Regions from separate parts of the Oceanobacter sp. 5_MG-2023 genome, predicted to be linked through region 1. Evidence: predicted binding sites of a transcription regulator. Region 1 holds the regulator's gene; each other region holds the start of a gene.
The links. Region 1 encodes FNR, which switches genes on or off when oxygen is low (the NO sensors DNR and NnrR bind a similar motif). Its sites were predicted from a motif close to TTGATNTANATCAA; they were not measured.
Positions count from the first base shown of each region.

Region 2: a site for FNR is predicted at 1,176-1,189, ahead of hemN (oxygen-independent coproporphyrinogen III oxidase). Genes of this name have one in related genera too.
Region 3: a site for FNR is predicted at 3,392-3,405, ahead of yiaY (L-threonine dehydrogenase). Genes of this name have one in related genera too.
Region 4: a site for FNR is predicted at 4,016-4,029, ahead of Q4551_RS13385 (cytochrome-c peroxidase). Genes of this name have one in related genera too.

Region 1 covers NZ_JAUORS010000020.1:56,831-62,838, forward strand. The annotation lists gene ccoG (cytochrome c oxidase accessory protein CcoG) at 1-129, shown strand, start outside; gene Q4551_RS13110 (FixH family protein) at 378-878, shown strand; gene Q4551_RS13115 (heavy metal translocating P-type ATPase) at 875-3,349, shown strand; gene ccoS (cbb3-type cytochrome oxidase assembly protein CcoS) at 3,411-3,632, shown strand; gene Q4551_RS13125 (sulfite exporter TauE/SafE family protein) at 3,629-4,285, shown strand; gene fnr (fumarate/nitrate reduction transcriptional regulator Fnr) at 4,449-5,228, shown strand; gene ttcA (tRNA 2-thiocytidine(32) synthetase TtcA) at 5,443-6,008, shown strand, end outside.
Region 2 covers NZ_JAUORS010000011.1:102,335-108,342, reverse strand. The annotation lists gene Q4551_RS09405 (GyrI-like domain-containing protein) at 1-93, opposite strand, end outside; gene Q4551_RS09400 (TetR/AcrR family transcriptional regulator) at 290-952, opposite strand; gene hemN (oxygen-independent coproporphyrinogen III oxidase) at 1,366-2,760, shown strand; gene Q4551_RS09390 (TlpA disulfide reductase family protein) at 2,729-3,289, shown strand; gene Q4551_RS09385 (GNAT family N-acetyltransferase) at 3,575-4,342, shown strand; gene Q4551_RS09380 (diguanylate cyclase) at 4,368-5,282, opposite strand; gene Q4551_RS09375 (glucosaminidase domain-containing protein) at 5,489-6,008, shown strand, end outside.
Region 3 covers NZ_JAUORS010000009.1:63,767-69,774, reverse strand. The annotation lists gene Q4551_RS08010 (DUF2971 domain-containing protein) at 1-356, shown strand, start outside; gene Q4551_RS08005 (anion permease) at 457-1,923, opposite strand; gene yiaY (L-threonine dehydrogenase) at 2,178-3,329, opposite strand; gene Q4551_RS07995 (YoaK family protein) at 3,997-4,656, shown strand; gene Q4551_RS07990 (NADPH-dependent FMN reductase) at 4,710-5,369, shown strand; gene Q4551_RS07985 (NAD(P)/FAD-dependent oxidoreductase) at 5,947-6,008, shown strand, end outside.
Region 4 covers NZ_JAUORS010000021.1:50,275-56,282, forward strand. The annotation lists gene Q4551_RS13365 (6-carboxytetrahydropterin synthase) at 1-166, shown strand, start outside; gene Q4551_RS13370 (RidA family protein) at 248-598, shown strand; gene Q4551_RS13375 (DedA family protein) at 624-1,187, opposite strand; gene purB (adenylosuccinate lyase) at 1,435-2,799, shown strand; gene Q4551_RS13385 (cytochrome-c peroxidase) at 2,918-3,904, opposite strand; gene Q4551_RS13390 (cupin domain-containing protein) at 4,180-5,337, shown strand; gene Q4551_RS13395 (GNAT family N-acetyltransferase) at 5,366-6,008, shown strand, end outside.

The sequences.
Region 1 (6,008 bases):
CTTGAAATTGACCCGGCAATCGCCAAATTACCATCCAGTAAAACCAATATTGAGTTTATTGTGGTAGACCAACAAAGCGGCGAAGAAGTCGCCCGTGAAGAAAGCCGCTTTATCGCACCAAGAACCTAGTCAGCCATCAGGCGACTATCGGCTTGCGCCAGAAAATCCATTCTGGCGCAGCAATGTCACTCCAAAAGCCTGTTGTTAGATCAACTGCATCCAATTCTGCCATTGATCGGACAACGGGAATGACAAAGTTGCTAGAGAGTCGCCGTCCAAGTGGTTACACTTGGGCGGCTTTTTTTTCGGGCAGTGGAACTCAAAAGCAATACCATACCCAAACAGACCCTGCCAGCAGTCCAGACCCAGAGAGCACTATGAAATCAGATACCCAGCCAGCCCAACCCTGGTACAAAGAGCCATTGATGTGGCTGGTTGCCGGAATTCCTGCCGTTACCGTTTGCTGGGGTGTTGTCATGATTACCCTGGCGGTCAGCAGCAAGGATTCACTGGTAAGCGACAGCTACTATAAAGACGGTGTCAGCTATACCGAAAATGTCGAAATGGACCATCAGGCCAGCCGTCTGCAGATCCGTAGCAGTCTGGTGTTTGCCAATCATGAAGCCCGCCTGGTTCTCGACGGCCAGCTGGAGCAGGAGCCAGATACCTTATTGCTGGAACTGATCCACCCAACCCTGCAAGAGCGGGACCTTGAAATCATTCTGCAGCGCACAGAGCCCGGGCTTTATATTGCCGCCGCCGATATACAACTGCCATCCCGGCGTTATGTCTGGTTACAAAGCCCGGATCAGGGCTGGCGGATACGCTCCACAGAACAGCTGGAATACAGCAAGGTCGTACAACTGAACGCCCAATGACAGAGCATGCCAATAACACCCGGTGCTTTCACTGTGGTGAAAACGTCAGCCCGTCTGACGAAAAACGCTGGTCAGCCCTGATTGATGGTCAATCACAGCCCATGTGTTGCCCGGGCTGCAAGGCCATTGCCGAAACCATTGTCGCCAGCGGCCTGAAAGACTATTACAAGCACCGCACCGCGCTGCCAGAACTGTCTCCCGCCGAACTGGACGACCATGAACTGCAAGCACGGGAATCACTGGCGCTATACGACAGCGAGGCCATGCAGCAACGTTTTGTTGCCCGGCTGGACAATGGTATGGCAGAAGCCACCCTGGTGATCGATGGTATCAGTTGTGCAGCCTGTGCCTGGTTAATCGAACACCGTCTGAATGCGCTACCCGGCGTTGACCAGGCCGTCCTCAATCTGTCCAACCACCGCCTGGTGGTACGCTGGGAACCAGAGAAAATACCGGTTTCCAGTCTGATCGAACAAATTTACCGCCTTGGTTACCGCGCCTCCCCTTTTTCTGCAACCGCTGCCGAACAGCAACGTCATATCGAAGGCAAGCGCAGCATCCGCCGTCTGGCGGTTGCTGGCATCGGCATGATGCAGGTAATGATGCTGGCCGTCCCCCTGTATGTGGGCATGGTGCCGCAATACGAATTTTTTATGCGCCTGGCCTCCATGTTACTAACATTACCTGTGGTGCTGTACGCAGCCTGGCCTTTTTTTGAAGCCTCAATCCGGGACCTCAAAACCCGCCACCTGACCATGGATGTACCGGTTTCCCTCGCGATTGCCCTGGCATTTTGTGCCAGCATCTGGAGCACGTTCAACCAGGGCAAAGAGGTCTATTTTGACTCGGTCTGCATGTTCACCTTCTTTTTGCTGCTGGGCCGCTTTCTGGAAATGCGCGCCCGTCATCGCATGGGAAAATCCGGTAACAACCTGCTGACGCTGCTGCCCAACGTCGCTCTGAAACTCAGTGACGACACCCCAAATGCCACCGAAACGGTTATTGCCAGCGAAGAAGTCAGACTGGGAGATTTGCTGCTGATCAAGCCCGGTCATGCCATTCCTGCCGACGGCATTGTGATCCAGGGTCGCAGCTCCGTCGACGAAGCTGCCCTGACGGGCGAATACCTGCCCGTCACCAAACGTAATCAGGATCACCTGATTGGCGGCACCATCAATATCGAAAGCCCGATTATCATGCAGGTCACAGCCACTGGAGCGGAAGCCCAGCTGTCGACCATTGTTCGCCTGATGGATCGGGCACAGCAGGAAAAACCCCGAATAGCCCTGATCGCCGATCGGATTGCCAGTCGTTTTGTTGCCGCCGTCTTGCTGATTTCGTCGGCTGTTTTTCTGTTTTGGTGGCAACAGGGTAACGATCACGCCTTTTTTATCGCCTTGTCGGTACTGGTCGTCACCTGCCCTTGCGCCTTGTCGCTGGCAACACCAACGGCGCTGACAGCGGCCACCGGCGCGCTACGAGAGGCCGGATTACTCATCAGCAAAGGCCACGTACTGGAATCCCTCCCGACCATCGACCGGGTAGTATTCGATAAAACCGGCACCCTCACCCAAGGCAAGCTCACCATTGAAGACGTCGTTCTGGCGGGGGAACTGGACAGCGACCAGGTACTCGCCATTACCGCCGGACTGGAAAAATCCAGCAGTCACCCGATTGCTCGCGCTTTTCGCCGGATTCGTCCCGACACCGTCACCGAGGTCCAGCAACACACCGGGGCTGGCATTCAGGGGCAATGGCAGCCAACAGCAGAACAGTCATATGCCGTCCGCTTTGGCCGCCCCGACTTTGCCTTGCCTGACCACTCCTCGCTGGATACCAGTCAGTTGAACCATCAGGAAGGGCAATGGCTGCTGCTCAGTGTCGACGATCAGGCTGCAGCCTGGATCCGGCTCGGGGACAGCATCCGAAAATCTGCCACCAGCCTGACCCAGGGCCTGCGCCAACGCAAAATCAAAACAGCCTTGCTCACCGGCGACCCCGGCGCCTCAGGTCAACAACTGGCAACACAGCTGGGTATTGACGACGTCCAGATCGGCTTGTCACCCGAACAGAAGCTACAACAGGTGCGCCTGTGGCAACAGCAGGGAGAACGTGTATTAATGATTGGCGATGGCATCAACGATGTCCCGGTACTGGCTGGGGCCGACATTGCCATTGCCGTCAGTGACGCCACAGACCTGGCCAAAACCAGCGCCGATGCCCTGGTCACCAGCGGCCGCCTGGACTGTGTATTACAGGCTCTGGACACCGCCAGCCGTACCCGCCAGGTGATCTACCAGAATATCGCTTGGGCGCTGCTGTATAATCTGCTGGCCTTGCCAGTGGCAGCGGCAGGCTATATTCCTCCCTGGGCCGCAGCCATTGGCATGTCATTCAGTTCGCTTTTGGTGGTCAGTAATGCGCTGCGACTATCCCGGACGACCAAACCGGATGTATCCGGTCACAATTAGCACACTCAGCCACAAGGCCAGATTATAATGGCTTCCACTCGCTTGGTTTGATGGACATAACATGGATATTATCTACATACTTGTTCCACTTTCGATCGTCCTGATCAGCATTGCCACGCTGATTTTTTTCTGGGCAGTGCGCAGCGGCCAGTTTGATGATATGGAATCTCCGGCTCACAGAATTCTCTTTGATGACGATGACGATCCCGCAAGCACCCATCCCACAGCAACCGACACAACACCAGCACCCCATACCACGGCAACCGATAAAAACCCATTGTGATTGAACCACTCTCCCTGTTAACCGCCCTGTTGCTGGGCCTGTTTGGCTCCAGTCACTGCCTGGTAATGTGTGGCGGCATTGCCGCCGCCATTGGCACCCGCTCACAACAACAACCGCTACTGACAGCACTGGCTTTTAACAGCGGTCGTATCACCAGTTACGCCTTTGCCGGCCTGCTCGTCTCGCTGCTTGGCTTATGGCTACAACAACTGAATGATGTACTGATGCTGGCATTACGTACACTGGCCGCCATACTGCTGGTGCTGATGGGGCTCTACGTTGCCCGCTGGGCAAGCTGGCTCACCCGTATCGAACAAGTTGGCCAATATCTATGGCAAAGGCTGCAGCCTGCTACCCGCCCCTTGATGACACAATATTCGATCAGCAGTCGCTTTCGCCTTGGACTGCTATGGGGCTGGCTCCCTTGCGGACTGGTATACAGCACTTTGAGCTGGGTCGCCGCCAATGGTGATCCCCTCAAAGGGGCACTGACCATGTTCTGCTTTGGCCTTGGCACACTGCCTGCCCTGTTCGCCAGTGGCCTCGCCGCCACCAGCCTGAGCCGATTACTCAGTCACAGCCTTAGCCGTATCATTGCCGGACTGTTACTGATTGGTTACGGCGTTTGGACTGCAGCAGCCATCTGGTTATAGTAGCCAGGGTCGTTATTGATCAGCGACTGATCATCCGTTGACAATACCTTGACTCAATACCTTGACCAATGTCTTGACAGCCACTCGTCGAGCTAAGACCATACGAAAATTAATGGAACACGGTTCTTCCCTACATAACGGAAAACCCGACACGGTGAGCTCAATGAAAACAAACCAAGCTGCACAGCCTGCGCACCCTCCCTTGCGCGGTAATCAACCCCACTGCCAGACTTGCTCCCTGAACGCACTGTGTCTGCCACTCTCGCTCAGTGACACAGATATGGAGCGACTGGACGATATCATTCGCCGTGGCCGACCCATTCAAAAAGGCCAGCTGTTATTCCAGCAAGGGGATGAATTCCAGTCCGTGTTTGCGGTACGTACCGGTGCCCTGAAAACCTACACCCTGGCCAGTAATGGCGAAGAACAGATCACTGGCTTTCATCTCGCCAGCGAACTGATTGGTCTGGCCGGTTACGATGCCGGTGATTACCCTCTCACCGCCAAAGCGCTGGAAACCACCACCGTCTGTGAAATTCCGGTTCATCAGCTGGAAAACCTGACCGACGAACTCCCCGACCTGCGCAAACAGTTGATGCGCACCATGGGCAACGAAATTCGTCACGACCAGAACATGATGTTGCTGTTGAGCAAAAAGAACGCCGAAGAACGTGTAGCCTCGTTTTTGCTGGATATCTCCAACCGTTACGCTCGACGCGGTTTCAGTGCCACCCACTTCCGCCTGCCCATGTCGCGGGTCGACATCAGCAACTACCTTGGCCTCGCGGTAGAAACCATCAGTCGGGTATTCACCCGTTTCCAGAAAAATGCCCTGATCGAAACCCAGAGCAAGGAAATCATCGTTCTGGACATGAACAGCCTGTATGAAATGGCCGGACTGAACCCACAAATTGAATGTGACGAGAAAACGCCAGCGGAATAATCCCGCACAGCGTGCCGTTACCCTTCTCAGCGGTAACGGCAAAAACCCCTTATATCCTTGTTTCTGTGCCCAGTTTCATCCCTGAACCCGCTAACCGGCCACCGCGTTGTTATTGGCTGGCAACAGTTACTGACGCCAGCCAATCTATTCGCTAGAATTCGCCGCCTGATTTTTAGCCAGTGTTCCGCCCCAGAATGCTCAGGAGTTTTCCAGCATGACCGCCGATGTCATTGATCGCAAAGCACGCACCGAATTCAACAAACTTCATAAACGTTTGCGCCGAAACGTTGGCAAGGCGATTGAAGACTATTGCATGATCGAAGAGGGTGACCGGATCATGGTATGCCTGTCGGGCGGCAAAGACTCCTACACCATGCTCGATATCCTGATCAGCCTGAAAAAAAGCGCCCCGGTCAACTTTGAGCTGATTGCCGTCAATATGGACCAGAAACAGCCTGGCTTCCCCGAACACGTGTTACCCGAGTATCTGGGCAAGCTGGATATTCCCTACCATATTGTTGAAAAAGACACGTACAGCGTGGTCATGGATCTGGTGCCGGAAGGAAAAACCACCTGCGGCCTGTGCTCCCGCCTGCGTCGCGGCACCCTCTACGGCTTTGCTGAAAAAATTGGTGCCAATAAAATCGCCCTGGGCCATCATCGCGACGACATCATTGAAACCTTATTCCTGAACATGTTTTACGGCGGCAAACTCAAAGCCATGCCACCCAAGCTGCTCAGCGACGATAAAAAGCACGTTCTGATCCGCCCGCTGGCCTA
Region 2 (6,008 bases), on a different contig from region 1:
TTTACCTTTATCAGGACTCATTTCCGCTGCGTTATCGGTTCTGACCTCTAACCCATGAATAACCTTGTTTGCAACATGTCTCAACTCCACCACAACGCTCCTTTAGTTACACAGCCAGCTTGTAGAAAAACCTGACTTCAGCCAGGTTTTATCATGCTTTTCATGCTTGCGTTAATACGGTCTTCGCCCTGCCGCGCTGCTCTTGCTGGCAGGGCTGACCGTATTTTGCCAGTTCTTCTACGTTGTGCACCAAGCAATAAAGCTGCCATTGCTCCGGTAAGGCCAAGCCTCAGACGAGATCAACAACCCGCACCTTGACCGCTTCCACCAGCCAGTCGGTATGGGTTCGCACCATATCTTCCGGGATCAGATCCACCCCTTCCAGCAGCTGTGGCAGGGCCTGATATTGATAACAGTCGACCAAACCATGAATCGCTGTCAGGAAGTACAGCGTCACTCGCTGACGCTCGACGTCCGTCCGTTGTGCCAGGCCGTCAATGGCGTCCGTCAATAACATCTGGGCCTGGTGTTGCCATTCGTCCAGTAGCCGCGCCAGCTGCCGGGTGACACCTCCATCGTCGTCCCCTGTCGAACCCGGACGAATCCGTGGCGGCTGAAACATCAGCTGGTAATAACCAGCATAGTCTCTGGCGAAACAGGTCAGTTGATGGGCCAGACGATGCAGCGAATCCACTGCATCCTGGCTATCCATCAGCGCCAGTCGTGTATTCTGGAACAGCATTTCAAAACCCCGGCGACGGATATGCAGCAGCAAGGATTCCTTACTGGGGAAGTAGTTATAAATATTGCTGGCTGTCATCCCTAACTCAGCCGCCAATTTACGCATGGAGAGATAATGAAAACCGACATCGGCCATGATGGAAGCAGCACTATCCATAATGCGCTCACGTTGATGAGCGATTTCTTCCGCTGAAAATGGCTTCTTGGGCATGACGACTCCTGGTCGTTACTATAAAAAGGACGGGCGGGTTCAAGCTTATACCCGAGTACCAAACACATCAGGTTAACGACTACCAACATCAAATCAAGTCAGGCTAACTAGCGAAACGTCGTATTGGCATGCTTGGGGCCATTAATCTGACTCTGCATGGCTAGGCGGGGCAGCGATGAAACAGATGCTCCGGCAAGCATAACGACCTGACTCCGTTCTTCTATTGATACAAGGCAATTCAAGCGCTTGCCAACTTATTTATCATTCGTTCATGTAACAGTTTACTGCACTGCCTTGGGTCAGGCTGTTGGGCTGATGATGCGACAGCATGCCACACCGGTGCTTGCCAGCCAGTCACACACCCGATGACCACCCTCCCTGCAGACCGCCAGCCATCACGAGGTAACTTCAGCATGAATCACACCGTCTCCTGGGATCCCCTGCTGATCCAGCGCTACAATCGCCCGGGGCCACGCTATACCTCCTATCCGACGGCTGTGGAGTTCTTGCCGCTCGAAAACGACACTCTCGAACGTGAAGCCTATGCCAGGCGTGATCCACAGCGGCCGCTGTCCCTGTACCTGCATATCCCCTTCTGTCGTCACGTTTGCTACTACTGTGGTTGCAACAAGATTGTGACCAAGGACATGAGCCGGGCAGCCCCTTACCTCGACTATCTCAAGGCAGAAATCCGCCGTAAACATGCGCTGCTGGCCAGCGCGAATAACGGTCGCCTGGCCCCTGTCGAACAGCTGCATCTGGGCGGTGGCACGCCCACCTTTCTCAGTGATGAGCAACTGCAGGATCTGGTGACTTTCCTGCGCGACACATTCGAGTTCAGTGATGCTGAAGACGCGGACTATTCCATCGAGATCGACCCGCGCGAACTGCGCCCCGGTACCCTGACGCTGTTGCGCCAACTGGGCTTTAATCGCCTCAGTTATGGGGTGCAGGATTTACAGCCCGACGTCCAGCAAGCGGTTAACCGCCTGCAGCCTGAAGCCATGATCCGGTCGGTTATGTCGGAAGCACGGGCACTGGGTTTCCGCTCCATCAATATTGATCTGATCTATGGTCTGCCACACCAAACCCGTGACAGCTTTGACCAGACGCTGGACACCATGATCGAGTTAAACCCGGATCGTTTGTCCGTGTTCAATTACGCTCATTTGCCTGAACGCTTCAAACCACAGCGTCGCATCAATGCCGACGACCTGCCATCCGCTCAGGAAAAGCTGACCATTCTCGGGCACTGCATCCAGCGCCTGACTGCCGCTGGCTATCACTATATCGGTATGGATCACTTTGCCCGCCCGAATGACGAGCTGGCACTGGCTCAGGCCAATGGTAGCTTGCACCGCAACTTCCAGGGTTACACCACTCATGGTGACTGCGACCTGCTGGGTTTTGGCGTCTCTTCCATCAGTCAGATTGGCGATTATTACCTGCAAAACCAGGTACGTATGGATGACTACTGCGCCGCCCTCGACAACCAGCAACTGCCATCCAGCAAATGCTGCCAGGTCACCCGCGATGACCAGATCCGCCGTCGGGTTATCAGCGAATTACTCTGTCACCTGCGGGTCGACTTCAGCGCCATCGACGCCGAATTCAACATTAACAGCCATGATTATCTGCTGTCTTCGCTGCAACGCCTGGAGCCCATGGTGAACGATGGTCTGGTCAGTATTAGCGCCGATGGTGTATCCATTCGTGACAAAGGCCAGCTATTGGTGCGTAATGCCTGCATGGCATTTGACGAGTATATTTACCAACATGAGCAACAACGCTTCTCCAAAGCGATCTGAATCCCGCTGGCGACAAAACTATCAGGCCAGGCCCCGGTGGCAACGCTGGGGGCTGGAACTGTTATTGATGGTAGTGGTGATGACCTTGCTCAGCCAATGGCTCGGCCGTCACCTGCTCGACCGGAATACCCCGTTCCCCGACATTTACCTGTCTGACCTGCACGGGCAACCCGTACCGTTCCCGGATACCACCCAGCCACCCCAGACCACGCTGGTGTATTTGTTTGCGCCCTGGTGCAGTGTTTGCCGAGTCAGTATGCCGACCCTGCCATGGGTCGAAAGCGACAATATTCGTATTATTGCCATCGCTCTGGATTGGCGCCAAAAGTCAGAAGTGACCGATATGGTCCAATCCGTTGGTTACGCCGGCACCACGCTGCTGGGTGATCCGGCAACGGCCAAAAAGTTGAATATTCAAGGATATCCCAGTTATTACGTTATCGATAAAAACGGCGCCGTCCGTTTTGCCGATCAAGGGCTGAGCACCTTGCCAGGCCTTTGGTTACGGACTCGTCTGGCTGACTGGTAAGCCCCTCTGGCTGATATTCCGCGCCTGCCAAGGAACTCCGGCCTCGTTACTCCTTCAAAGTCTGCATTCTGACCCATACGCCGATTCCGTCGTGTATAACGCCTCCGTTGCCTCTGTCCGACCTCTAAGGCGTCTCAATTTTGAAATATTTTTGTCATAAATGATTCACGAATGGCATGACTCCCAATACCATCACACCCCTTGGAACGAATGTCGGATATGTCACCCAAATGTCATACCCAAGCCGTAAATTTGGCCGGATTAACTCAACCATCAGGTGTCACTATGCAGCAAGCCACTGCCTCCCAGATAGCCATCAGCAGCGACTCCCCCCTCGTGGCCCGAGTTACCCAGGACCCCGCTGAAATCCGTCAGGCACTGGCGCTGCGCTACCGAGTGTTTGCCGAAGGAATGGGAGCCAATATCGATAGTGGTGAAGCGGGTATCGACCGTGACCATTTTGACGATATTTGCCTGCACCTGATTGTGAAAGATGTCAATAACGACCGGGTGGTGGGTTACAGTCGTATCCTCACCAACGAGTTGGCAGAGCAGGCGGGCGGGTTCTACTCCGCCACCGAATTTGACCTCAGCAACATCGTCAAACCCGGTTACCGTTATATGGAAATTGGCCGTACCTGTGTTGATCCTGATTTTCGCAGCGGTGCGGTGATTGGCTTGTTATGGTCAGGGATTGCCCAGTTTATGTCGGCTCACCAGATTGATTACCTGATGGGCTGTGCCAGTATCTCACTTAATGACGGTTATGCACGTGCCATCGCCATCATCAATTACCTGCGAGACAAGCATTTCTCGGCAGCCGATGCCCGCGCCGAACCCCGCGTCCATATGCCCAGCATCGACGTTGAGATGGATGGTGCCAGGCTGGTGCCACCGCTGTTAAAGGCGTATTTGCGTATTGGTGTCAAGGTTTGTGGCGAACCCTGTCTGGATAAAGACTTTAATGTCGCCGATGCCCTGATTTTGCTGAGCCGCGACAACATCAACCAACGTTACCTGCGCCACTTCACCAAAACCGACGGTCAGAACTGATCGCGGCTCGCCATCAAGTGGCAGACTAGCGGGGTAACGCAGCTGCCTGATGGCGGGCACGACCAGTGTTTTTGGCCTGGTACAAAGCCTTGTCAGCGACCTCAATGGCCATGGTAACCGGATCACTCATCATGGGTTGAAACCAGCCACTGCCAATACTGATACTGAGCCATGGCCCTGCGGGTGATCCTTTATTCTCCAGCCGTAAGGCAGCCACCGCTGCCAGCATTCGCTGCGCAACAATCGCGACCCCTTCCGGCTCGATCAACGGCAGTACAATAGAAAATTCTTCACCACCGTAGCGGGCAACCAGGTCGTGGGAACGATTGACACTGTCGTTCAGTGCCCTGGCCACCTGACACAAGGCCTCATCCCCTTGTACATGGCCGTATCGATCGTTAAACGCCTTGAAGGCATCCACATCCACCATCATCACCGCCAGATTACTTTGCTGTCGTTGCGCCCGACGCCACTCCGCCAGCAAAAACTCATCAAACCGCCGCCGATTGGCAATTCCGGTTAACCCATCAGTCATGGACAGGGCTTTCAGCTGCCGTATACGCTGATACTGTCGCTCCAGTACGCCCAGCCGGGCGGCTACCAGCGGTACCTGTAACGGTTGCTTGAGATAAAGTGCAGCACCAGCATCCAGCGCCATAATTTCCTGATCAACACTCGCTGCGCCTACCGCGACCACTTCCATATACCGGTACAAGGGGTCTTCGGCCCGCTGTGCCATAAAAGCAGCGAAGTCCAGTCCCGGCAGATCCATCGCCAGAATCAACAACGAGGGGTAACGCCCAAATTGCAACAAACACGCTTCCAGCTGCGCCAGTGAGTTCAAAGACATCACATCACTGGTAGCGGGCAATACAGACGCCAGCAGGGTCTGATCAGACGGGCTGGCAGAGGCGATCAAAACAGTCAGGGATTTATTCATATTCAGAGACACCGGGGGCTGTGAATCAATACTGACAATGAGTCACCATAAAGGACAAACCAGACACACTGCGACATAAAAATAGCAGAAATGAGCACTACCGTTACTGTGCCGAATCAGAAAGCCTGATCCATCGGTTATTTTTTGAGGTCAAACCCCATCCTCATATACACTGCAAACCAATCATTGTGACCAAGGAGCAACACATGTCGCGACCAACGACTTCACGGACCTCTCTGCCTTTACTGCCACTGAGTGTACTGGCCACCACGGTGGCACTGGTACTGACGGGCTGTGACCAATCCGCTGAGCCGGCTGCACCAGAGCCAGTACAGCCGCAAGAGCAAGCACAAGAACAAACACAGCCACAAGAACCGGCACCAACACCGGAAGCACAGCCCGAGTCAGCGGCATCCGAAGCGGCGCCAGAATCCGAAATGCCAACGGTCGAAGTCGCTCCGCAAACCGTCAAGGCCGTTCAGTCACCGGCTGAGCCAGAACATACCGGCACGGTTACCTTGCCTGACTTTGCCAGCTACACCGACGTCAAACAGAAAAAAGAAGCCTTTTTTGGCTACATGCTGAAGCTGGTCAAGCACGCCAATGCCAACGTCCTCAAAGAACGAGACATCATCAAACAATGGGATGGTAACAGCGCTGCAAGCCCGGCTATCAGCGCTCTGGTTGAGAAATACCGGGTCGACGACACACTGTCGACCAGCGACC
Region 3 (6,008 bases), on a different contig from region 1:
TTAATCTTGTGAAAAGGGCATTCTTATACAAGTCAATCGAATGGGGTTACGAAGAGGAAGTAAGAGTGGTTAAAAAAATATCAGGAATTCCTTTGGGTTATCATATCGGACAAGGTCGTCACGATGAGTGGAATAAAATAACTATTTCTGGTAGGCCTCTATATTGTTTTGATATACCAGAAAACTCAATAAAAGAAATATATTTGGGGCACCATATTCGTAAGAATGTAACAAAGAAAAATTTATTGACTGGAGAAGAACTCAAGGGTTTATTAAATTCTTGGAGGGAAAAAGGTATCAAGGTCATGCGATGTAATCCTGATTTGCATTCATGGAATCTGATTGCTAAACCGTAATCCAGCTAAAAAGGGGAGCAACCTCCCCCTGTAATTATTAGGCTTCTAGCCGGGCACCAAATACATTCCGCCAATCTTTTAGTAACCGCTTACTTCGTGATCACCAGTACCCTAATATACCCCACCAAATCGCCCCAACCAACGTCCAGATAATCAGGTTTACCACGCTCATTACCAGGCCCATGATCCACCAGTCCTCCATGGAGACGTAGCCAGAGCCAAAGATAATTGGTGAGGTTCCGGTGGCATAATGGGTGAGGGACATCATCAGGGAAGAGGCGCCAGCCATCAGCAAGGCAAGGAACATGGGGGGTGCTCCCAGCGCCAGCCCAGCAGCATAAAATGCGGCAAACATGGCGGTAATATGCGCGGTGGTGCTGGCAAAAAAGTAGTGGGCGTAAAAATACACTGCCACCAGAATCAGCACCGATAATTGCCAGTTAAAACCAAAGTCGGCGATATGGCTCTCAACCTGGTGGGAAAACCAGCCAACCAGCCCCAGTTTATTCAGGAAGGTTGCCATCATAACCAGTGCTGAGAACCAGACGACGGTGTCCCAGGCGGATTTTTCTTTCAGTATATCGTCCCACTTCAATACGCCAGACACCAGCAAGACTGATAACCCGAGAAAAGCCACGGCGGTGGTATTAACGGCAAAGGCATCGCCAAACAGGATGGCAGGCAACCCGGCCCACAAAATCAATAACAGGGCAAAAACACCAACCATGATTTTTTCGTCAAAATGCATGGTCCCCATATCATCCAGCTGCTGATGGGCAAAACGGCGGGCGTCGGGTGTTTGGGTAATTTCTGGTGGGTAAATCCAATAGATAATCAGCGGCATCAGCAGAATACATACCAGCCCGGGCAATAATGCGGCCAGAGCCCAGGTTGCCCAGCTGATACTGATCGCCATGCCGGTAGCATCGGCGACGAGTTTGACAACCAGCGGGTTCGGAGCCGTGGCGGTAATAAACATGGCAGAGGTAATAGGGTTGCTGTGGTAATTCACCAGTGCCAGGTAATGGCCTATTTTCCGTTGTGTTCCTTGCTCCGGGCAAGAGCCAAAACTGCCGGCAATGGATTTCATAATGGGGTGAATAATGCCACCACCACGGGCGGTATTGCTGGGGGTGACGGGGGCCAGCACCAGTTCGGATAACGCCAGGGCATAACCGACTCCGAGGGTTTTACTGCCAAATAAAGCAATAAAATGATAGCCAATCCGATTGCCAAGACCGGTTTTAACCAAGCCTCGGGAAATCATGATGGCGATACCAATCAGCCAGATCAATGAGTTGGAAAAACCACTGAGAGCGTCTGCAATGGCTCCTTTGGGGCTGTCGTTGGTGACGCCGGTGATAGCAACCAGGGTGATGGCCAGCATGGCGATGGCACCAATGGGCATCACCTTACCGATAATGGCAGCAATGGTACCCACAAAAAGCGCCAATAAATGCCAGGCTGAAGGCGAAACGCCTTCAGGCACAGGAATAACAAACCAGATCAGTAAAATAATGATGAGGCTGACCGTGGCCGGAATGATTTTAATGCCTCCAGCTTGCATATTCAGATCCTTATTCAGTGGACAAAGGGGTGTGAGTTAATGCGTTATAAATAATGCTTCTGGATTGATGTTACCTATAATAACAGGCTGTGCTTCGATAATGTTTATAGCAGTTTATGCTTGCCTGCTATTGGTTGGCCTGAGTCATTATGGCTCAATGATGTTGTTATGGTCAGCCCGATTATTCACCCAAGTATCGATGAATAATCAGGCTGGGTAATCATCCATTATTGAGCTTAATGATTACCTCTGTTTTACATGGCTTCTTTAAAGATTTGCGCCACTTCTTCAAATGTTGGCTGGATCGGGTTGGTGATACCACAGGCATCTTTCATGGCATTTTCAACCAGCGTCGGGATATCTTCTTCCTTGGCTCCCAACTGGGCAACACCCGCTGGAATATTGACATCCGCAGACAGGGTGCGAATTGCGGCGATGCAGTCTTGGGCGGCATCTTCAGCGGATTTACCCAGTACATCACAACCCATTGCGGCGGCTATATCAGCCAGTCGTGGTGACGCGACCTTGGCGTTAAATGCCTGTACATGTGGCAACAGAATGGCATTACACACGCCATGAGGAAGGTCATAAAAACCGCCCAGTTGGTGAGCCATCGCGTGTACATAACCCAGAGAGGCGTTATTAAAAGCCATGCCTGCCAGAAACTCGGCGTAAGCCATTTGCTCGCGGGCTTCTGCGTTGCTGCCATCGGTGACAGCAGTGCGCAGGTTGTCGCTGATCAGGCGAATGGCCTGAAGGGCGCAGGCGTCGGTAATCGGAGTGGCTGCGGTTGATACATAGGCTTCGACGGCGTGAGTCAGTGCGTCCATACCGGTGGCGGCGGTCAGTGAAGGTGGCATACCCAACATCAGATCGGAATCATTGACGGAAAGCAGCGGCGTGGTGTGCTTGTCGACGATGGCCATTTTTACATGGCGAGTATCGTCAGTAATGATACAGAAGCGGGTCATTTCACTGGCGGTGCCTGCGGTGGTGTTAATGGCAACCAGCGGCAACTGCGGTTTAGCGGACTGATCCAGACCTTCGTAGTCGGCAATATCACCACCATTGGTGGCTACCAGAGCGATACCTTTGGCGCAGTCATGAGGTGAACCGCCACCCAGGGAAATCACAAAATCACAGTTGTTTTCTTTCAGGATGGCCAGGCCGTGCTCGACATTGGTGACGTTGGGGTTTGGTTTGACTTCGTCGTAAACCACCGAGGTGACATTGTGCGAGGCCAATAACTCAGCAACCTGACCCACAACACCGAGTTTGACCAGCGGTGCATCGGTAACAATCAGTGCTTTTTTCCAGCCGTAGGATTCAATGGCTGTCGCCGCTTCTTTCAGGCAACCGCTGCCCATCAGGTTGACACTAGGAATATAAAAAGTAGTAGCAGGCATAATGCAATCCTCAAAGAATTTTAATGGCAAGTAAACTGTAGACCTCTATTTGTTAGGAGTACTTGATATAACGCAAGTATCGATTGATCCGCAGGGCATGAATATGATTTTCAGAATATTTGAAAACAGAACAGTATGTCGCTGAATTATTCATTATAAATCATTGAAAAAATATATATTATATTGCTGACTGTATAAGTGATAAACATTTTCATGTTGGGCTTGGAATAGCCTGCTGGCGTCGAAGAGAACAGCACGGGGCACGTCACTGAGTACGGCACAGCACAGTCACGGCACAGTCACGAGAGTATGGCGAGCCCGGTGCTGGCTCGCAGCGGCTGTTTGAGTCATGACCCCATGCTTCGCCCTGGTCCACCGACAGGGCCAAAGGGAAGGCTGGCCGCTGTCATCCTGTCCCGGGTCGTGCTGTTACCCCTGCTGTGGTGTTCTACTATCGTCTGAAAATTGAGCAAATAATCATCAAATGAAAGCCTTACTCTGGCCAGAGATAACAAATCTCGCTAGAGTATGAGGCGTTGAATGAATATTTCTTTGTTTCTGCAAGGCTGGGAAATATCACATGGAATTGGATTTTGGTTTGTTGTTTTTATGACTAGGTATCGTTCACCTTGGTGGTGGACTCTAGCGGTATAGGAGTACCCTGGGATTGATTTCACAATTGCCCAAATGGGTTGAAACCGGCGCTTTTGTATTGGCATTGATCGCCGGTGTTGTTAACGCAGTCGGTTTATTAGGATTCGAACATCAGTCAGTTTCTCATTTGTCGGGTATTGCTACATTGCTGGGTACCAGCCTGATTACAGATTCTTTAAGAAATGTTCTTCATATTTCCGGTCTTATGCTGGCCTTTTTGATGGGATCGGCAATATCCGGCTTTATGCTGCATGGTGTTGCCCTGAAACTGGGGCGACATTACGATACCCTGCTGATACTGGAAGCGGTTTTATTGACAATGGCTTTTTTGCTATTATCCAAAGAGTTTTTTTATGGGCATTATCTGGCATCTGCTGCCTGTGGTTTACAAAATGCCATGGCTACTACCTATAGTGGGGCAATTATCCGAACAACACATGTTACCGGTATCTTTACCGATCTTGGAATCATGATCGGTGCGTTTCTTCGTGGCGAAGAGCTCGATATCAGGAAATTAAAACTGTTTACTCTTATTATTGCCGGGTTTATATCCGGTGGTGTTATCGGTGTTTTACTCTATAGTGAATACTATTTTATGACCCTGCTGTTTCCGGCGGCTGTCTGTATGGTTATGGCGTTGATCTATCGAATTTACACCAGAACCCATAAATAACCGGTATGTGTTTGTTTGGGCAGCTGTATATAGTCAACTGATGGATGCTGTGTATGAAATTACTGATTTTTCTGGGCACTGTGCGCGACAGTACCCCGCCACGACCAGCTCGATTGGGTGAGCGGGTGGCAAAAGCCTGCCTGACATGTCTTGAACAGCGTTATAAAGAGCACGACATCGAATTGATTGATGCTTTGGATTATCCGCTCGAAACGGTTTTCAAACCGCATTTTGCGTATGCTGAAGGCCGGGCACCTGCTGCGCTGAATCGGTTGGCAGAGAAAATTGCCTCCGCCGATGGCTTTATTATGGTCAGCCCGGAATATAACCATTCGATGAGTCCTGCACTGGCCAATTTGCTGAATCATTTTGGCAGTTCACTATTTTCCTACAAGCCCAGCGCTATCGTGACTTACTCGGCAGGTCAGTGGGGTGGTATGCGAGCTGCGGTAGGAATGCGTACGTTTTTGGCGGAATTGGGCTGCTTGTCTGTGTCTGCCATGATTCATGTACCCAAGGCCCAGGCTGTGTTTGCTGCTGATGGTTCGATGCAAGCCGGGGAAGAGCAGGGGGCCTGGTTTGGTTATTTTGATCGGGCTTTCAGTCAACTGGTCTGGTGGGCGCAAGCTACCGCTACTCACCGGAGTGAGGTGAATCCACACACCTTGCTGCAAGATTTCAAAACCGACCCGTCTGAGCGTAACGCACCTTAGCCGGTCACTCTCTGATCCAGAATTGATTGGGAAACAGACAACCCTTGCCAGCCGCTGGCAGGGGTTGTTTGGGTGATTTTTGTTGCCTGTCATTTTTGGCAGTCTACTGAAAATAATGGCAGCCAAATGGCCTGTTTCAACAAAATTTCCCGGCCACACTCCGTTGTTATGTTTATCGTGTGACAGTTGTTGCTTGGACTGGCTTGTCCAACACTTTGATTTTATTAGTGATTGCTTGTCATAATTTTTAAATATTCCTGTTGAGGAATATTGGCCTCTCTGTTGCTAATGTAATAGGGACATCTATTTAATCCTGCACGTCTCTGCGCGAGTGTTGCCGTTGTTCAGGGCAAGGCGATGAATGCAGCGAAATGACGAGTCCTTTTCAAATTCGTCAACACCGCACTGGACGACGGCAACCCGCGCTCTTCGGGGGCTGCCGGATGATCTCGACTCGGTGTCGCCGACTTTTGACTTGACCCGTCAGGCCTGCAAGTCGGCGGTGGCCCAGAGTGAGCACCGGATTAAATAGGTGTCCCCTAATGGTATCGACACACAAAAAAAAGAGAGGCTGAGCATGGCAAGAGTCATTGTATTGGGTGCAGGCACAGGCGGCATGGCCGGGGCATATGAAATCCG
Region 4 (6,008 bases), on a different contig from region 1:
CTTGCCGCAGTCACAGTGTTACCTGATAAACACAGATACCACCGTTGAGCTGATTGCCGAGCACCTTGCCAGCACCATTGCCACCGGTTTGCCCGGCCAGCACATTCTGGTACGCGCCTACGAAGGCATCAACAAGGGGGCGATCGCCCAGCGTCCGCAGGTCTGACAGCCACTCCGGCCAACCACCCGCCCATCGCTTATACCTCACCGCCGATAGACTGATCGGCGCTATCCAGGAGCCATAAATATGTCAGAGATTGAACGCATCCAAAGTACGGAACGCATGAGCCGCATCGTCAAACATAACCACACGGTTTATCTGTGTGGCCAAACCGCAGGCGACATTGACTGGGATATCAAGGAACAAACCCGTCGCTGCCTGCTCAAGATCGATAACCTGCTGCAAGAAGCGGGCAGCGGTCGCGACAAACTGCTGTCCGTGACGATTTACATCCGCGACATGAAAGACTTTGCCGCCATGAATTCCGTCTACGATGGCTGGATTGCAACCGTTGAAAAACCCGCACGCGCCTGCGTTGAAGCCCGTCTGGCACGGGCAGAGATTCTGGTTGAGTTCAGTGTTATCGCGGCGCAATAACAGCCCTAACGACCGCTTCAGGCGTTCAGGCACCGTTCGCCATATTCTGCCGGATCTTGCGCTGACCCAACACAAAGACAGCCAGCGCCACCGGCAGTAACCACCAGAGCCAGTCGTGCATCTGTTCAGCGTACTGACTGCCCAGCCAGTACGCCACACCAAACAATCCCGCCGCCCACACCACAATCGACACCACATTGGCCACCGTAAAGGTAAGCCCAGGCACCCGTGCCAGACCGCAGGCGATATAGCCAAACGTGCGTAACCCCGGCATACAGCGAATCAGCACCAACTGATGCCAGGGCGCTTGCTGCAGCGGCGTCACCTGACGGCGGATCATATCGTGCTGGAATTTCTGCGCCAGCCAGGGCCAGACCAGCGCCCCGCGGCCCATCAGGTACAGCGCTGAATCCCCGATAAACATGCCACTACAGGTGGCAAGAAAGGCAACCTCCGGCTGCATCCGCCCACTGGCTGCCAGCATCGCTGCTCCGATAATGGCGAGGTCTTCCAGCATAAAAGTCGACACAATCACCATCAGTACCAACCAGGACGGATCGTGCGATACCGCCAGCATCGAATCGAGCATAAAAACAGACACACCTCAAACAGACACAGACAAAACCGGCGCCAGGCCAGCCCTTGGACGGCGGCATTCTATCACCATGAACCAGGCCATTTGCCGCTCCGGTATAAAAACTTCCGCCAACAGCTGAGAAATAACGGTTTTTCCGGTAGACTTTCGCGCCTTTTTCAACAACAAGGTAACGGCTGGCCAGCGCTTGATGCCATCGCCCCCTTGTCTTCAGCAATCTGAACTCCAGCGAGAAATGTCTATGGAACTGTCTGCACTTACAGCAATTTCACCAATCGATGGCCGCTACGGCAGCAAGACGTCGGCACTGCGCCCGATATTCTCTGAATTTGGATTGATCCGTGCGCGGGTTGAGGTGGAAATTCGCTGGTTGCAACGTCTGGCAGCTCACGAAGCCATTACCGAAGTACCGGCTTTCAGTGACAGCGCCAACGCCCTGCTTGACGGTATTGTTGCGAACTTCAGTGAAGACGATGCGCTGCGTATCAAAGCCATCGAAGCCACCACCAACCACGATGTCAAAGCGGTCGAATATTTCCTCAAGGAACAGATCGCCGACAACGCCGAGCTGAATGCTGTCACCGAATTCGTACACTTCGCCTGCACCTCGGAAGACATCAACAACCTGTCTCATGCCCTGATGCTGAAAGCCGGTCGCGCTTTGATCAGTACCGAAATGCAAGCAATTGCCAACGCCATCCGCGCTTTGGCCCATGAGCATGCCGCCGTGCCGATGCTGTCTCGTACCCATGGACAAACCGCTTCGCCGACGACGCTGGGCAAGGAAATGGCCAACGTTGTCGCCCGCATGGAACGTCAGATCAGCCAACTGGACCAGGTACCGCTGCTGGGTAAAATCAACGGTGCGGTGGGTAACTACAATGCCCACTTCAGCGCCTACCCGGATGTAGACTGGCAAGCCAACGCTGACGCTTTTGTAACGTCTCTGGGGCTGACGTTCAACCCTTACACCACCCAGATTGAACCCCACGACTACATTGCCGAGCTGTTCGACACCATCGCCCGCTTCAACACCATCCTGATTGATTTTGATCGTGATATCTGGAGCTATATTTCATTGGGCTACTTCAAGCAGCGCACCATCGCGGGTGAAGTGGGTTCCTCGACCATGCCGCACAAGGTTAACCCGATCGACTTCGAAAACTCCGAAGGCAACCTGGGTATCGCCAACGCCATTTTTGGTCATCTGGCCGCCAAACTGCCGATCTCTCGCTGGCAGCGCGACCTGACCGACTCCACGGTATTGCGCAACATGGGGGTAGGTTCTGGTTATAGTCTGATTGCTTACGCCGCCAGTATGAAAGGCATCAGCAAGCTGGAGGTGAATGCACCACGTATCGCAGCTGACCTCGACAATGCCTGGGAAGTTCTGGCAGAACCAATCCAGACAGTGATGCGTCGTTATGGCATCGAACAGCCATACGAAAAACTGAAAGCCTTCACGCGCGGCAAAGCCATTACCCAGGATGCCATGGGCGACTTTATTGACAGCCTTGAGTTGCCAGCAGCGGTGAAAGCAGAACTGAATGCCATGACGCCAGCCAGTTATATCGGCAACGCGGAGGCGCAAGCCAAGGCGGTCTGATAAACGCTGGGCTACTCCGATAACCCGGGCAGCCAGAAAGACAACGGCGAGTCAGATTCATGACTCGCCGTTGCGCTACATCGCCTAAAACCCACCGTCTTAAACCCAACGCCAGCCGTTAATCAAAGGGTTGTGGACGTGGCGTGCTGTCGGTGGATGGCGGCAAGATCGGCAACATAAAGGATGGTTGCTCGCCAGTCAGTGTTTTCAGGAAAGCCACTATCTGGGCATTTTCTGTATCACTGAAATGACGCCCCAGTTGCAAGCGCCCCATGATATCCACTGCCTCTGTCAGCGTGGCCGCTTCACCATCATGGAAGTATGGATAGGTCAGCTCGACATTACGTAATGTCGGCACTTTGAACTTGAAACGATCAATATCCTTACCCGTCACAGCCGCAACGCCTTCGGCCGGGTTATTGGTTTGATAAGCCTCTATCAGCCCCATTTTCTGGAACGAATTCCCTCCAACCGCCGGGCCATTATGACAAGCGACACAGCCAGAATCCTTGAACAAGGTGTAACCGGCTTTTTCATCACTGCTCAGCGCATTTTTATCTCCCAGCAACCACTGGTCAAAACGGGAATTGGGCGTTACCAGCGTTTTTTCAAATTCGGCAATCGCTGTAGTCACCTGATCGATGGTTAATTGACTGGTACCGAATACCTGCTTGAATTCTGCAACGTACTGGGGAATGGACTGCAAGACATCCACCGCCAGTGTATGGGTAAATGCCATTTCTCCCGGATTGGCAATCGGCCCACCGGCCTGCTCTTTCAGGTCGGCCGCCCGACCATCCCAGAATTGGGCAATATTCATCCCCGAGTTAAGCACCGTAGGTGAATTGATCGGACCCTGCTGCCAGTTGTGGCCAATGGAGGTTTTCAGGTTATCCGTGCCGCCCATGCTCAAGTTGTGGCAAGAGTTACAGGATATAAACCCGGATTTTGACAACCGGGGATCAAAATAGAGTTTTTTACCCAATTCCACTTGCGCCTGCTTGACGTCTTTTACAGCTTCCAAGGGCTGTATTGGCCCTACAGCCTTGGCTGTAGCGACACAGCCAAGCATTACCAGCGATACCACTAACTGATATTTTTTCATTATGTATCTCTCCCTGAGCGTCACCACGTTGATGTCGTAACCGGCTTTGTTGTAACTGCTGTTATAGTTATGAATGCCCGGTTCATTGACAACCAGCTAATGAATCGGAACTTGAGAAAGATCAAAGAGGTAGCACAGTTCTTCGAGTGCAAGTCCGTCAAAAAACAGGCTCCTTGCATCTGGCTGACAAAGCTCAAACAATACGCAGCTTGGACATTCATTATTTTGCGAACCCGTGAATGCCATAGGTTCGCCCTGGTCAGGAACATTCTTTTATGCATCTCCTTGGTGATCTTTCGGTTGCAGTATTCCTGCGTGATTACTGGCAAAAAAAACCGGTTGTTATTCGTCAGGCCTGGCCCGGATTCCAGCCTCTGCTGGCAGCCGATGAGCTGGCTGGCCTGTCACTGGAGTCTGAAATCGAGTCCCGACTGGTGATGGAAAATGGCCCTGCCGGCCCCTGGGAAATTCGTAAAGGGCCGTTCGACGAAGCCGCCTTTGCAGACCTGCCAGACAGCCACTGGACGTTACTGGTACAGGCTGTGGATCACTGGATTCCGGAAGCGGCCGATTTGCTGGAGCATTTTCGCTTTCTGCCGGGCTGGCGTGTCGACGACCTGATGATCAGCTACGCCGTGGATGGCGGCAGTGTTGGCCCTCATTACGACCAGTACGACGTCTTTTTATTACAGGCCGAAGGTCAGCGAGAATGGCGTATTGGCCAGATGTGCAACGATGAATCCCCGATTATACAAGGACCGATGATACGGGTTCTGGCCGGGTTTGAAGAAACCGACCGCTGGGTGCTGGATCCGGGCGATATGCTGTACCTGCCGCCACAGCTGGCCCATTACGGCATCGCCTGGGGCGAGTGCCAAACCTATTCGATCGGCTTCCGTGCCCCCAGTGTCGCCGAACTGGCGCAGTCTGCACTGGATCAGGTATTAAGCAACAGCAGCGAAGATCAACGTTACACCGATGCCGATTACACTGCTCAGGAAGGCAATCCGGGCGAAATATCCGCCGCTGCCAAAACGCGTCTGGCCAAACTCCTGCAAGACATGCTGATGCAACCGGATCATCTGGGAGACATTCTTGGCACTTTAATGACAGAACCCAAATACCCGGAGCATCAATCCGAACGATTGAATGATGACGACTGGGAAGCATGGCGCAGCCAGCATCGGCAACTACCCGATTTACGCAAAAGTGAGCATGCTCGCTTTGCCTATCAGAAAACTGCCAGCGGCCTGGTATTTTACGCCCAGGGGAAAACATCAGTACTCGATAACGACGACCTGGAACTGGCGCAATTACTCAGCAGCCGCAACCAATATCCCCGTGAGCAGATGGCCGATGTCCCCTGCTCCAGACAAGGCTATGAACTACTGCGCCACCTCTGGTTACAACAACTGATTTATCAGGTTGAATGATGCCGATACTAATAAGAAGGAGACAACCATGAGCATTCGTATGGTGCGTACTAACTGGGCTGACCACCAGCAAGGCATCCGGGATGTCCGAGACCGGGTCTATATTCAGGAGCAACAAATTCCACCGGAGGAAGAATGGGATGAAGCCGCAGACCAGGTCGCTCACTATGTGGTCGCCCAGGATGGTGATCGCACTATCGGCTGCATTCGCCTGTTCGATGACGGTCATTTTGGCCGCTTGGCTGTCTTGCCGGAATACCGTTCAGCGGGTATTGGCCAACAGCTGGTTGAAGAGGTCAAGGCATTGGCAGAATCGATGTCCATGCCTCTCTTGCTGGCCAGTGCACAATGCACCGCCATGAGCTTTTATTGGCAACTCGGCTTCTATAACGATGGTCACTTTTACCTCGATGCAGGCATTCCTCATCTGGATATTGCCTTGCCTCTGAACACCAGCCTCCCACCGGAAGATTATCAATACGCCTACCGCATCGGTCAGGACAACAACCGGCACACACTCAGCAGTGCCTGCGAGGTTGTGGGATTTTTACTGACCCAACTGTCCCAGCAACCCACTTCTGTCATGCTGGCCTTGTCTGATCCAGAAAATCCCTACTGGCATCATCCCTTGCTGATTTCAGCATTGGTCAAATATTTACGCCAAGGAAAAC